Regions from separate parts of the Mesorhizobium sp. RCAM 05099 genome, predicted to be linked through region 1. Evidence: predicted binding sites of a transcription regulator. Region 1 holds the regulator's gene; the other holds the start of a gene.
What was found. The regulator LexA, encoded in region 1, represses DNA repair genes until DNA is damaged. The targets are predictions, from matches to a motif close to TGTTCNNNNTGTGTTCNG.
Positions count from the first base shown of each region.

Region 1 (7,309 bases):
TGGCCGGATTTGTAGTTGACGTGGTTGACCAGGATGACGGCGACGCGCTCATCGATCAGCTCTTCGATGGTTGGCGCATCGACGCCCTCGAGCCGCAGCACAGTGCCCGGTCGCGTCGATGCCACGCCTTCGGCCATATAGAGGTCCGTTGGAAAGCTGTCGCCCTCGGCGACGATGACCGACCGGTCTGGCCGCATGCCAAGCGCCGCGTGAAGCACCTTGTAGATGTTGATCGAGGTCGTATCGCAGACCACCGTCTGGCCAGCCGCGGCGCCAATCAGGCGTCCGAGCTGGTCGCCGAGCGCGACCGGCATGTCGAACCAGCCGGCGGTGTTCCAGGCACGGATGAGGTCCTGCGCCCATTCTTGTGTCGCGGCCTTCTGGATCTCGTTGAAGACGGCCGGTGAAGCGGCACCCAGCGAATTGCCGTCGAGATAGATCACCCCTTCCGGCAAGACGAAGCGATTGCGCATGGAGCGCAGCGGATCCGCGGCATCCAATGCCTCGATTGTTGCGAGATCGGGAATTGCATTCATGATCGATTGTCCTCCGCGCACACGCGCGCCCAGATGAACACGACAGGTGAAATCGGCCGGCCGATCATGCGCAGTCTGCCGGATTGTGTCAAACATTATATATAATTTACACCACAGAAGATTTTCATATATAATTGATGCGCTGTGCGCGGATGGCAACGATGTTGGATGATGGACACTCGAAGACTGAAGCGGCCTACAGGCTGCTGCGCCGCGATATCCTCACGACCCGCCTGAGACCCGGCGCGCCGCTCAAGCTCAGCACGCTGCGCAATAGCTATGGCATCGGCTGGACACCGTTGCGCGAAGCGCTGTCGCGACTGGAGGCGGAGCGCCTGGTGACTTCCATCAGCAATCGCGGCTTCGCCGTCGCTCCGGTCTCGCGCGCCGAACTCGAAGATCTGTCACGCGCCCGGTTGGTGATTGAGCTGCCTCTGCTCCAGGAATCGATCGAGAAGGGCGGCCATGAATGGGAAGATGCCGTCGTCACGGCCCACTACCGGCTGTCGCGCTGCAAGACCGCGGTTGATGACCCTTCAGATGAAGTGGTCGACGGATGGGATGAAAAGCACGAGGCCTTCCACGCGGCGCTGCTCAGCGCGGCAACATCCCCCTGGCTGCTCAACTTCCAGTCCACCATCGCGGATCAGTTGCGTCGCCATCACCGCTTCCTGGGCCTTGCGCCAACGTTGCGGGCGGCCACCGGCCAGTTGCATGGCTATGAGGAGGCCATGGAGGCGTTGCGACGGGCTGTCGCGATCGAACATCACACTGCGCTCATGGAAGCAGCGCTGGATCGTGACATCGAACGCGCGAAAGCGCTGATGACGGTGCACATCGGCTATACGCTGCATGTCTATGTCCATGCCGGTGACGGCAGCCCAAACAGGCAATGAGGTAGACGAACTGAGGCAAAAGCCGATATAGGAATTTCTTGGGCAAAAGTTGGCGTTTTGGCTTCGTTTCGTTCACGGCGGGCGAACGACTGGTGAAAGTGAAAAAGCAGCTTCCCGACGTCTCTGGGCGACTGAGGCCAAGCCTCGGCACACGCTGGTCCACAGGCCGTTAACCATAACAATTTCAACGTGTGCAAGTGCACTGTGGCGGCGGCCGGCCGGGGATCACGGCCCGCTGCCAAGCGCCAAATAATTTCAGCCGTCTTAACAAATTCACTAAACTTTAAACGGTTGCGGAACACAACTGGAACAGATAGTGTTTGTTCTGGGTTTGTTTTTCGATTCTGGTTCAAACCTTCGTTCAATGCCTCGGGGGCCGCCATGCTGACGCGCAAGCAACATGAACTGCTGATGTTCATCCATGAACGGCTCAAGGAAAGCGGCATTCCGCCCTCCTTCGACGAAATGAAGGAAGCGCTCGATCTCGCTTCAAAATCCGGAATTCATCGACTGATCACGGCGCTCGAGGAACGTGGCTTCATTCGCCGGCTGCCGAACCGGGCGCGCGCCCTGGAAGTGCTGCGGCTGCCCGATTCGATCGCGCCCGGCCTCAACGCGGCGCGCAAATTCTCTCCAAGCGTCATCCAGGGCAGCCTCGGTCAAGGCGGCGGCCTTGGCCGGCAGATCAAGCCGGCGTCTTCACGCATGCCCTCGGCCGGCAATGACGACGACGTGGTCTCCGCGGTGTCGATCCCGGTGATGGGTCGCATCGCCGCCGGCGTGCCGATCGACGCCATCCAGCATCAGACGCATTCGATCTCGGTGCCGCCGGACATGATCATGGGTGGCGAACACTATGCCCTGGAGGTCAAGGGCGACTCGATGATCGAGGCCGGCATCTTCGATGGCGATACGGTCATCATCCGCAATGCCGATACCGCAAGTCCGGGCGAGATCATCGTGGCACTGGTGGACGACGAGGAGGCGACGCTGAAGCGGTTTCGCCGCAAGGGTGCCTCGATTGCCCTCGAAGCCGCCAATCCGGCCTACGAAACACGCATTTTCGGACCGGACAGGGTCAAGGTGCAAGGCAAGCTCGTTGGGCTGATCAGGCGCTACTGATCAGTGCTGGTGACCGCCTTTTCAGGGTTGCGATAGGGCGGCAGGCCCCTCGCCTCGCGTGAGAATTTGCGCTGGGTGTGCCAAGGTCGATATGGCCTGTTCACAGCGAAGCTGACCGTTGCTGGCATGATTGCCGATCGACGATCGAAGAAGACGGCCGCACTGCCTTTGCGGGCGAGTTGCCGCTTGGTGATGACCAGAACCAGCGGATTGTGACAGGGATCATAAGCTGTCGCGTCATTGATGACGATCAGTTCCGCGAAGCCGCAGGCCTTCCACGCGTCCTTGCGATCCTCGACTTGCGCAATGATAGCGCCAGACGGGTGCCTTGCGAGACATACGCCGGCGGTGCAGTAGAAAGGCGCTCCCAGCGGCAGTTCGGCGGAATCCGCGATGTCGAATTGTCCGTCTCCCTTGTCGAACACCTCCGGCACGACGACGGTTTCGGATGCCAGTGCGCGTTTCCAGTTGTCGACGGTGAATTCGTTCGGACGCGCCCGGCTGACCGCGAGTTCGCCGCCGCCGATCGGCAGCGCCACCAGCCTCGCGTCCTCCGAGATCAGCACATCCGGCGCGCGCGTATCCGAAACGGTCAACAGGCCGGCAAGCGCGAATGGCAGTGCCAGGAGCCGCAGCCATGTCGTCGCCATCGTCGCAATGACTAGGGCGATCGCCACCAGCAGCACGGATTGCTGTGAAATCAGCCCGACGGCATCGATCGGTGAGCGTTCCGAGATCCACGCCGACAAGACGATCATCGCGGTCAGGCCTTTGCCCATCACATAGAGGAAGGGACCATCGACGCCGAACGGCATCGCCAGCGCGCTGAGAACGGCGAAAGGCATCACAACCAGCGAGACGATCGGCATGACGGCCAGATTGGCGAACGGGCTGAGCGGCGAAACGCGCTGGAAATGCCAGATGGCGAAGAGCGCCGTCGCGCTGCCGGCGATGATGGAGGTCATGGCAAGGCCACCCATCGCCAGCAGGAATTTTCGCGTCAGGAAACTGGGCAATGACCGCTTTGGCGGCGGCGGTCTCGTCTTTCCCGCACGATGATCCGACCAGCCGGCATAGGCACCGACCAGCGCCATGTGCAGTCCGGAAATGGAAATGATGTGATAGATGCCGGTCCGCCGCATCGCTTCGTTGATTTCATCGGGAATGCCGGCGCGCACGCCGACGATCAGCGCAGCGGCGATTTCACCTTCGGCGCCACCGACGCTGCCCCTGATATGGTCTGCAATGGCTTCGCGGGCATTCTCTACCGCCGAGGAAAGACGGGCCGCCAGCGGCATGTCGTCGTTATCGGCTGTGACGATCCTTGGATTGCCAAGGAAGAAGCCGCTGCCGCCTATTCCGGAGAAATAGCTGTCGAAAGAAAAGTCGTAGCTGTTCGGGCGCACCGGGCCGGTTGGCGGCAACAACTTGGCGTAACCCGATATCAGGGAGCCGGCGGTCGTTTCGGCCGGTATCTTGCGTGCCGAAAGCCGAACGCGTTCCGGCATATAGCGTAATTTCGGCCGTGCGGTCGACGTCACGTCGATGGTCAGCCGAATGCGGCCGCTCTCCATCTGGTCGAGCGAGACGACGCGGCCGGTGACTTGCGTCGAGATCTCCGAGCCCAGCATCTGAGTTCCGGCCCGCCACGTCTCGACCTTGCCGGCAAGAAAGCCCAGCGCGCACAACAATGCTGCCATGAAGCACAGATGGGTCATCGGCCAGGGACGCGAGACAAGCGCACAGAGCCCCGCGAGGGCGACAACCGCGACGGGTTTTGCAAAGTCAGGCTCCGTCGCCAGGGAAAAGTAGCCGACCGCTCCGCCAGCCAGGCAGACCGGCACCAGCAGGAAGGCAATGCCTCGGTCAAGTTCGAGGTCCGCCGCCACTGCCGCGCTATGGCGCAGGCGAGGCAGCGAAACCCGACGGAATTGCCGGTGCAGGCGCAGGATCGCGCCGGCTTCTGCAACCGGAACGGGATTGGAGACATCCGCCTGTAACGGATGGTCTCCGGGGCTCGGCACGAGGGGCAATGACGATGGCAGCGAGGTCGGCGGAGGCGTCGCAAACAGGGACCGTTCGCTGACGCCAATGGCGGCGTCCTCGCCCTGATCCGAGCCCCAGCCTCGTCCAGCCATCGGGTCTGCCCCTTGCGCCCTCGACACCCTATGCTACATGAACGCGCAACGCGCGAAAGTCCGCGCATCCACACCCGCTTCAGCCGTTTCCCGAGAGTTCCATGCCCGACAAGGTCGTCACCCGTTTTGCCCCCTCGCCCACTGGCTTCCTGCATATTGGCGGAGCCCGCACGGCGCTGTTCAACTGGCTGTATGCAAAGCACACCAGCGGCATCATGCTGCTGCGCATCGAAGACACCGACAGGGAGCGTTCGACCGACGCTGCGACCGCAGCCATTCTCGACGGGCTTTCCTGGCTCGGTCTGACCTGGGACGGCGAGCCGGTGTCGCAGTTCGAGCGCGCGCCGCGCCACCGCGAGGTGGCTGAAGAACTCGTGCGCATGGGCAAGGCCTACTACAGCTACGAGACACCTGCCGAGTTGGAGGCGATGCGGGAGGCCGCACGCGCCAAGGGCCTGCCGCCGCGCTACAATGGCCAGTGGCGCGACCGCGCCCCGTCCGAGGCGCCCGCGGGCGTCAAGGGCGCCATCCGCATCAAGGCGCCTACCGAGGGCGAGACGGTGGTGCACGACCGCGTTCAGGGCGAGGTGCGTTTTCCCAACAAGGACCTCGACGATTTCATCATCCTGCGCTCGGACGGCAATCCGACCTACATGCACGCTGTCGTCGTCGACGACCACGACATGGGTGTCACGCACATCATCCGTGGCGACGATCACTTGACCAACGCCGCCCGGCAGACGGTCATCTATCGCGCGATGGGCTGGGACGTGCCGTCGATGTCGCACATCCCGCTGATCCACGGCGCCGATGGCGCCAAGCTGTCGAAGCGGCACGGCGCGCTCGGCGTCGAGGCGTATCGCGCCATGGGCTATCTGCCGGAGGCGCTGCTCAACTATCTGGCGCGCCTCGGCTGGAGCCACGGCGACGACGAGATCATGTCGATCAAGGACATGATCTCCTGGTTCGACATCGGCGACGTCAACAAAGGCGCTGCCCGCTTCGATTTCGCCAAGCTGGAGGCGTTGAACGGCGTCCACATGCGGCGCATGAGCGATGCCGAGCTGTTCGACATCTTCATCGCCACCTTGCCCTATCTCGAGGGTGGCCCGGCCATGGCCCCGCGCCTCGACGACAGGAACAAGGCCCAGTTGCTGGCAGCACTTCCAGGCTTGAAGGAGCGCGCCAAGACGCTGGTCGAGCTTGTCGATGGCGCCGCCTTCCTGTTTGCCACCCGACCGCTGCCGATCGACGACAAGGCGGCACTATTGCTCAATGACGATGCCCGCAAAATCCTGCGCGGGGCCCACGAAGCCTTGAGCGCTGTTTCAGGTGACTGGACGGCCGCCGCGGCTGAGGCAGCAATCCGCGACTACGCGCAGGCCGGCGGCCATAAACTCGGTGCCGTGGCCCAGCCCTTGCGCGCCGCGCTGACCGGCAAAAGCACCTCGCCGGGTGTGTTCGACGTGCTTGCGGTGCTGGGGCGCGAGGAAAGTCTGGCGCGCATAGCCGATCAAATCGATTAGCAGCAAACTGGCCCAAGAAGATTGGCATTGAAAGGGGCGTTTCGCAGTGCAACATTAGGCCTTGGCCCAATCTGGCACGCACCTCCTGAAATGCGGTGGCGAATACGCGCATTGTGGTGATTTCGACGTGTCGCCTTGCACAATTTGCCTTTGCCGGCATGAGGAAACAAGAAGGAGTTTGCAATGACCGAAGCTGCGACAAAACTGGAATTTGGCGGCACGACCCAGGAGGCCACGGCAAAGCTCGAATTCGCAGGCAAGACCCATGAGTTCAAGGTGCGAAGTGGCTCGGTCGGGCCTGATGTCATCGACATCGCCTCGCTCTACAGCACCACTGGCGCCTTCACCTACGATCCTGGCTTCACCTCGACCGCGAGCTGCGAGTCCGAAATTACCTTCATCGACGGCGACGCCGGTATCCTCCTGCACCGCGGCTACCCGATCGACCAGCTGGCCGAGCACGGCGATTTCCTCGAGGTCTGCTATCTCCTGCTCTACGGTGAATTGCCGACCAAGGCGCAGAAAGACGATTTCGATTACCGCGTGACGCGCCACACCATGGTGCACGAGCAGATGTCGCGCTTCTTCACCGGCTTCCGCCGCGACGCGCACCCGATGGCGGTGATGTGCGGCGTGGTCGGCGCGCTGTCGGCCTTCTACCACGACTCCACCGACATCTCCGACCCCTACCAGCGCATGGTGGCGTCGATGCGGCTGATCGCCAAGATGCCGACCATCGCCGCGATGGCCTACAAATACCACATCGGTCAGCCCTTCATTTACCCGAAGAACGAGCTGAATTTCGCCGCCAACTTCCTGCATATGTGCTTTGCCGTGCCGTGCGAGGAATACAAGATCAACCCGGTGCTGGCGCGTGCCATGGAGCGCATCTTCATCCTGCACGCCGATCACGAGCAGAACGCCTCGACCTCGACCGTTCGTCTCGCCGGTTCGTCGGGTGCCAACCCGTTTGCCTGCATCGCCGCCGGTATCGCTTGCCTGTGGGGCCCCGCCCATGGCGGCGCCAATGAAGCGGCACTGAACATGCTGGGCGAGATCGGCCATGTCGACCACATTCCGGAGTTCATCGC
Region 1 covers NZ_CM185035.1:3,692,214-3,699,522, reverse strand. The annotation lists gene kynU (kynureninase) at 1-536, opposite strand, end outside; gene AC56QQ_RS18105 (GntR family transcriptional regulator) at 698-1,432, shown strand; gene lexA (transcriptional repressor LexA) at 1,814-2,554, shown strand; gene AC56QQ_RS18095 (ComEC/Rec2 family competence protein) at 2,548-4,692, opposite strand; gene gltX (glutamate--tRNA ligase) at 4,794-6,218, shown strand; gene gltA (citrate synthase) at 6,402-7,309, shown strand, end outside.

Region 2 (7,309 bases), 1.3 Mb from region 1:
CGGGCGAGCCCTTCATCACCGCGGTCATTTCCCTCCAGCGGGAAGGCGAGAGCACGCGCTACACCGCCACCGCCATCCACCGCGACGAGGCCAGCCGCAAGAACCATGAGGAGATGGGTTTCTTCGATGGCTGGGGCACGGTGGCCGATCAGCTTGCAGCGTATGCGAAAACGATTTGAACGCCACATGGCGGCCAGGACGCCGTCCCGGCCGACATGCTTGTACCTCGAAGCGAAGAGCAGGCTCCGAAGTCGGAGGTATCTCCTGCCTCAGTAGTAAAAACGCTCTTCGGTAATCTTGCCGTTCTTGACCGTGTAGAGGCCAACCTCGTCCATGGTGACACGCTGGCCGGTGGCCTTGGGCGTTATGTCGAATGTGAAGCGCACCGCGAACTGGTCGCCGTTGACATAGGGTCCCTCGACCGAGCCGCCATGGACCTCGTGGTTTTCTTGCCACCATTGGCTTTTCTGCCTGAGTGCCTCCTTGCCGTGGCTGACGGCCATCGGTCCCTCCATGGCTTCGTAGCTGGCGATGTCCTCGGCATTGTATTTTTCAGCAGCACCGTTGTGATCACCCTGCTTGAGGAGTTCGGTGAAATCCTTGGCAATTTCCGCGATGGTCATTTGTGTTCCTCCTGTTCGGACGCATTCGAAGTAGGGAAGCGCTTGTCGGCCCGCCACCTTTGGCCCGGTCGATAGCTGACAAGGTGTGTCAGGACGATGGATATAGAGCTGCTGTGTGACGACGATTTCTCACATACCGGCCAGGGAATCGTCCTGGCCGGTCAATTGCCAACGTCCACGCTCCTTGTAGACACCCTTGCCGATAAGACTGTGGATGAGCACAAAATCCCGCACCAACCAGCTGACTGGATCAATCGATCGTTCGCGGATTTTGGGAACACGCGCTTCATCGCGAAGCAACGTGACATGCGGTTCGATGGACTTTGTGAGAAAGCATTTCAACGGGCTGTCGGAAATCAGCGCAGTGAGGTTGCGCCAGAATTCTTGCAGTGCCGGATTGCTGCCACTGCCACCGCGCAGAACAAGCGAACCGCCACCAAAAGCCGACAGGCGATCGAACGAAACCTCGAAAGGTTTTGCAACGATCATCGAGCCTATGCGGCAGGCGATTTCGACCAACTCTTGTGGAAATCCGTCATGGTCACCGAGACCGACGAGCGAGATATGGATGTGATCTTCCGGAACAAACCAGCCTTGCAACCCTAACTCCCGATCCAGGTCGACAGCCTTCCGCGCGAGAGGGCCGGCGATAGCGCTCTCAGCAAGGATGGCGAAGAATATCCGGTCGTCGAAATGTCGCTCGAACTCTTCCCATTGGAAAAAGGTCTGACCGTTCTTGGCGGTCCCGAATGCAGGTTGCCCACTCATAACTGAACTCGACCGGCAAATTGTATCCGGTTGAGAATTATAGAACAAATAGGGAACAAATCAAGCAAAAATGGGACGGACGTCGGGGCTGCGGCATTGGCGGGATGAATCGCCTAGTGGGCGTATTCGCGGCCGTTGCCAGACTTTGTTTGTAACCACCGAACGGCGCGAACGTGTCCCGCGCGCAGTTGGGCTGCTGACTTGAAACGCTGGATGAGACTAGCTGGGCAGCACGGGGCAGTTGGCGCCGCGGCGCAGACTGATATGGGCCACGTCGCCGACGCTGAATTGAAACCCCTCGGCCTGGCGGGGCGCGTCGATGACGATCGGAACGCCCTGCCCGAGTTCGGCATGCAGGCGCAGCGTACGGCCGTGAAAGACGATGCTGTTGACGCGCGCCGGTGCCGTGCCGGCCGTGGCTTCGGTCGTCGCCAGGAGATCCTCCGGCCGCACGCCGATGATGCGCATTGTGCCCGCGCTCGGCGCCTCGCCATTTTCCGGCATGGCTTCCAGCGGCAGAGCGCCGGCCGTGAAGCGCAAGCGATCGCCGTCGCGGCCGACAAAGCGCGACTGCAGCAGGTTCATCGTGCCGATGAAGCTGGCGACGAATGTGGTGGCGGGCCGGTCATAGAGCGTCGCCGGCGGCGCGATCTGCTCGATGCGGCCCTTGTTCATGACGACGATGCGGTCGGAGATCGACAGCGCTTCAGTCTGGTCATGGGTGACCATGACGAAGGTGGTGCCAAGGCTGGACTGCAGCCGCTTCAGTTCGACCTGCATCTGTTCGCGCAGATGCGCATCGAGCGCCGACAGCGGTTCGTCGAGCAGCAGCACGCGCGGCTCGCAGACGATGGCGCGGGCGAGTGCGACGCGCTGGCGCTGGCCGCCCGAGAGTTCGGACACGCGGGCGCCAAGCTTGTCGGCAAGGCCGACCATGTCGAGGGCTTCGCCGACGCGTTTTGCCTGCTCGGCACCGGACAACTTTCGCAGGGAGAGGCCGAAACCGACATTTTCAGCGACGTTCATGTGCGGAAACAGCGCATAGTCCTGGAACACGGTGTTGACGGGCCGATCGAACGGCCGAAGCGCGGTGATGTCACGGCCGTCGAGCAACACCTTGCCGCTCGACGGGCTTTCGAACCCGGCGATGACCCGCAGGCTGGTTGTCTTGCCGCAGCCGGATGGACCAAGAAGGGTGAGAAACTCGCCACGGACGATGTCGAGATCGACGGCGTCGAGTCCGACGATGCCGCCGGGAAAAACCTTCGAGACCGCTTGCAACCGGACGAGAGGATCAGGCGCCATCGCGAACCTCGGACGGTTTCGTGGTGTTGACCCAGAGGATCTGGCAGCGCTCGGCACCCGGATTGCGGAAGGCATGCAAAAGCGTGCTCTTGAAGGCAAAACTGTCGCCGCTCTTCAGAACGTAGTTTGTGGAATCCACCACCAGTTCGACCTCTCCCGACAGGACGAAGCCGAATTCATGCCCGGCATGCGCATAGGCCTCGGCGGTGCCGCCACTGGCTTCCACCGTCACCAGCATGCCGGTCAACGTTGCACCCGGCGGCGACAGCAGCGCCTTGGCAATACCTTCCGACTTGACGGGAATGGCGCGGCGGCTGTTGGCGCGCACGCAATAGAGATCGCTGACGGCATCGTTGCCGTCGGCGATCAATGCCGACGGCTCGATGTCGAGCGCGGCGGCGAGCGGCCAGATCACCTTGACGCGTAGCGAGGACATGCCACGCTCGATCTGGCTGAGCGCGCCGATCGACACGCCTGCCCCGGCGGCAAGGTCAGCCAGCGACAAGTTGCGCTCGAGCCGCAGAGCCCGCACGCGCCGGCCGACCCGCACGTCGGCATCGTCCTTCGGCCTTTCAGCCGGTTCGTTCAGAACATCCATGCATACGTCCTCGTTTGCCGCACCCGCTGCTCTTCAGAACGCTTGCGCTGCCCCTCACCCTTACCCTCTCCGCGTAAAGGACGGGGAGAGGGGTTCACCAGCGCTGGAGGTTGCGAGAAGGTGCCGGCAGGCGGATGAGGGGGCGCGCAAACCTTTGGTAGCTAGTCGTCTTCACAACGATTGGGGGGCCGAAGCCTCACCCGCCCGCTTTGACCTTTTCGAACATCTTGGCGAGTTCGTCATTCTGTTTCATCGGTCCGGTGAAGATGGTGGTCTTCAGCATCACTTCCGGATCGGACGGCAGCTGCAATTTCTCCAGATCCTCCTTCGGCACGGTGGCAAAGGCGGAGCTCAGCGAACTGCCATAGCCATAGGCCTCGATCAGGTACTTGCCTGAGTCGGCGTCCAGCCGGCTGTTGATGAAGTCGTAGGCGAGATCGACATTCTTGGCGTCCTTCAGCATGACGAAGCCGCAGGCCCAGGTCAGCATGCCTTCCTTCGGCTTCATGAACTCGACCGGCACGCCCTGCTTCTTCAACGAGGTGGCGGACGCGTTCCAGGTCATGGCCGCGACCAGCTGGCCGCTGGCCAGCGCCTGCTCGACCGAGGTCATGTCGGTGGTGTAGTTGGAGAGCAGCGGCCGCTGCTCGCGCAGCTTTTCGGCCACCTTGTCCATCTCGGCCGGTGTCATGTCGAACGGATTGACGCCGGCGAGCAGCGCCGCGACGATCGGCGTGTCATGCACGGCGTCGATCGTCGCCATGCGACCGGCGTACTGCTTGTCCCACAGGAGGTTCCAGCTCGCTTCCGGGTTCTTCACTAGGTCGGTGCGATAAAGGATCGAGGTGTTGCCCCAGTCCCACGGCACCATCCAGACCTTGCCGTCGCCGGCCTGCAGGTCGGGCAGGTTCTTGAACACCGGGAAGATCGAATCCCAGTTCTTGATGCGCTTGGTGTCGATCGGCTGCAACAGGCCTTCCTTGTTCCAGCGCGCCACCTTGTCGTAGCAGGGATGGGCGATGTCAGGGCGGAAGCCGGCCTTGACCTTGGTGAAGGCGTCATCGTCGTCACCGAAGATCGAGGCCTCGACGCCATCGGGATGCGCGGCGAGGAAGCTCTTGTTGAAGTCGGGCAGTTCGTAGCCCGACCAGGTGAAATATTGCAGCTTGTCGCCGGCGAAGGCGACGGTCGACGACAGCGCCAATGCCAGGGCGGCCAGGCCAGCCCGGGCCGTCTTTATCAGGTCGAATGCCATTGCAGTTCTCCTCTCTCGGTTTGTTTTGGTTGTGGTGGATCCGCGGGTCGAGGCGCTGGCGCGGACAGGCCGCGATGGCGCAGGATTTCGGCGATTGCGGCAATGACGAAGGACACCGCCAGGATCGACGTGCCCAGCGCCATGACCGTCGGCAACGATTTGGGGAAACGCAGCTGGCTCCAGATGTAGAGCGGCAGCGTCGGCTCGGTGCCGGCGAGGAAGAAGACGACGATGAATTCGTCGAACGAGATCAGGAAGGCCAGCATGAAGGCCGAGATGATGGCCGGCAGGCTGAGCGGCAGCATCACGCGCCGGAAGGTCGTCCAGTCGGAGGCACCGAGATCGAGTGCCGCCTCGCGAATGGTTTTCGGGATGGCCGCGAAGCGGCTGCGCATGATCACCACCGTCGTTGGCAGCGCCACCAGAATGTGTCCGAGAACGATGGCAATGCGCGATGGTCCGAGACCAATGAGATTGACGAGGATCAGCAGCGATATGCCGACGATGACGCCCGGGATCAGGATCGGCAGCCGCGCGATGGCACTGATGGTGGCGGCCAGCGGCGAGCGGCCATAGAGGTCCATGTAGGATACGGTGATGCCGCAGATCGTTGCGCCCGTGGCGGCTATGGCACCGATGACGAGACTGTTCAAAAGCGCGCCGGACAGTGCCGAATTGCCGAACAGCGTCGCGTACCATTGCAAGGTAAAGCCTTGCAGCGGAAACGCTGCCTGGATCGAGTTGTTGAAGGAAAACAGCGGGATCAGCAACACCGGCAGATAGAGAAAGACCAGGTAGGCGATGACGTAGACGCCAAGCCAGTGGCCGCCTCTTTCCGTGCGCGCGCCGCTCATGTGCGGCTGCCAAATCTGCGGTCGGTGAAGCGCGCGACCAGCACCACGCAGAGGATGACCAGCATGACGGCGACGGAGAGCGCGGCGCCAAACGGCCAGTCATTGGCCTTGCCGAATTCAGCCTGGATCAACGTACCGATCATCGTGCTGGCCGGGCCGCCGACGAGAGCCGGCGTGACATAATCGCCAACCGTCGGCACGAAGACGACAAGGGCGGCCGCCAGCACGCCCGGCATCGAATTGGGCAGCACGATCCGGCGGAAGGACGTGAAGGGTCTCGCACCGAGATCGGAAGCAGCCTCGATCAGCGATTTCGGGATGGTGTCCAGCGCCACATAGATCGGCAGGATGGCGAACGGCGCATAGGCGTGGGCGAGCGTGACGACGACGGCGGCCGGCGTGTTGAGAAAGGCCAGTGTCGGCTCGGACCAGATGCCACTTTCGATCAGCGCCGAATTCAGCACGCCATTGTAGGCCAGAACGATCTTCCAGGCGAAGACGCGCAGGAGATAGCTGGTCCAGAACGGAAGCGTCACCAGGAACAGCAAGAGGCCGCGCCGCCGTCCGGCGTGGAAGGCGAGATAGTAGGCGACGGGATAGGCGGTGACGACCGTGGCCAGCGTGACCAGAGCGGCAATGACCAGCGAGCGCAGCGTCACCGTCCAGTACAGCGGATCGGACACCACGGTGGCGAAGTTCGCCACGGTGAAACCGGCGCCGAGCAGCGAACCGTCATTGCCGCGGAAGGCGAGGAAAAGCACCAGGCCGAGGGCAAACAGGATCAGCAGGAAGGTGACCAGCGCGCCCGGCAGCAACATGGCAATCCGGAAGCCCGATGAAGACCTGGCCTCTGGCGTTCGTGTTGCAACTAGGGTCGACATCGACCTGCTCATCGAAATTTTGAAATTACCTAAGACTTTTTCATATTTGTGAAACTGTCAAGCGGAATCCCGTTGATGCGCAGTCAACGCTCCAGCGCGTCGAGCAAGCGATACCAGGCGATCGTTGCGGCAACGCCGACCTGCCGGAAAGCATGGAACGGGATCGGCCGGATCGGCGAAAGCGGAAATGGCAATTGCCTGGCATCACCGCTTTGGAGATAGCCCGCGAGGCGTTCGCCAAGTGCCGTCATCAGGCCGACGCCACGGCCCTGGCAGCCGACCACGGCGACGAGGCCCCGCTCTGGCTCGTGGATGTGCGGAAGATGGTCCGGCGTCATCGCCACCCGGCCGAACCAACGCCTTTCTATGGCGAGACCAGACAGTGCCGGATAGAGCCGCAGCAGCGCGCGCTCGAGATGCGCCCAGTCACCGGCGCTCGTCGGCAAGGCCATGCGACCACGCCCGCCGAGCACCAGCCGCCCATCGGCGCTCTTGCGGTAATAGACAAGGATGCGCCTGGAATCCGACACCGCCTGCCCTTCCGGCAGGATCGTGGCTGCCAGGTCAGGCGGTAACGGCGCGGTCGCAATCTGGAAGGAATGCAACGGCACGATCGTCTCGGCGAGGCCGGGGATCAGGCCGTCCGTGTAGGCGTTGGTCGCCAGGACGACCGCCTTGGCCTGCAATTCCGCGCCATTTTCGGTTGAAATGCGCCAGATATCAGCGGCATTGGTGAGCCGTACGACCCTCTGGCGTTCGGCTATGCGCACACCAGCCGCCGCTGTGACCCGGGCAAGTTCCGACGTATAAGCAAGCGGGTCGATCACACCGGCGCGGCGATCGTGCCAGCCGCCGAGATAGCCGCGCGCGCCAGTCATCGAAGCGATCTCCGTCGCGCTCAGAAGCCTGACGTCGGCACCCCGCGCCCGCCATTGCCGGTCGCGGTTTGCCGCTGCTTTCAGTGCAACCTCGGTATGAGCCGCCTGGATCCAGCCCTTTTGAACGAACGGCACCGACAGCTGTTC
Region 2 covers NZ_CM185035.1:5,001,781-5,009,089, forward strand. The annotation lists gene AC56QQ_RS24855 (SRPBCC family protein) at 1-179, shown strand, start outside; gene AC56QQ_RS24860 (SnoaL-like domain-containing protein) at 270-623, opposite strand; gene AC56QQ_RS24865 (2'-5' RNA ligase family protein) at 753-1,391, opposite strand; gene AC56QQ_RS24870 (ABC transporter ATP-binding protein) at 1,611-2,696, opposite strand; gene AC56QQ_RS24875 (cupin domain-containing protein) at 2,686-3,294, opposite strand; gene AC56QQ_RS24880 (ABC transporter substrate-binding protein) at 3,491-4,549, opposite strand; gene AC56QQ_RS24885 (ABC transporter permease) at 4,534-5,403, opposite strand; gene AC56QQ_RS24890 (ABC transporter permease) at 5,400-6,284, opposite strand; gene AC56QQ_RS24895 (NAD(P)/FAD-dependent oxidoreductase) at 6,368-7,309, opposite strand, start outside.
Region 2: a site for LexA is predicted at 1,432-1,449, ahead of AC56QQ_RS24865 (2'-5' RNA ligase family protein). Genes of this name have one in related genera too.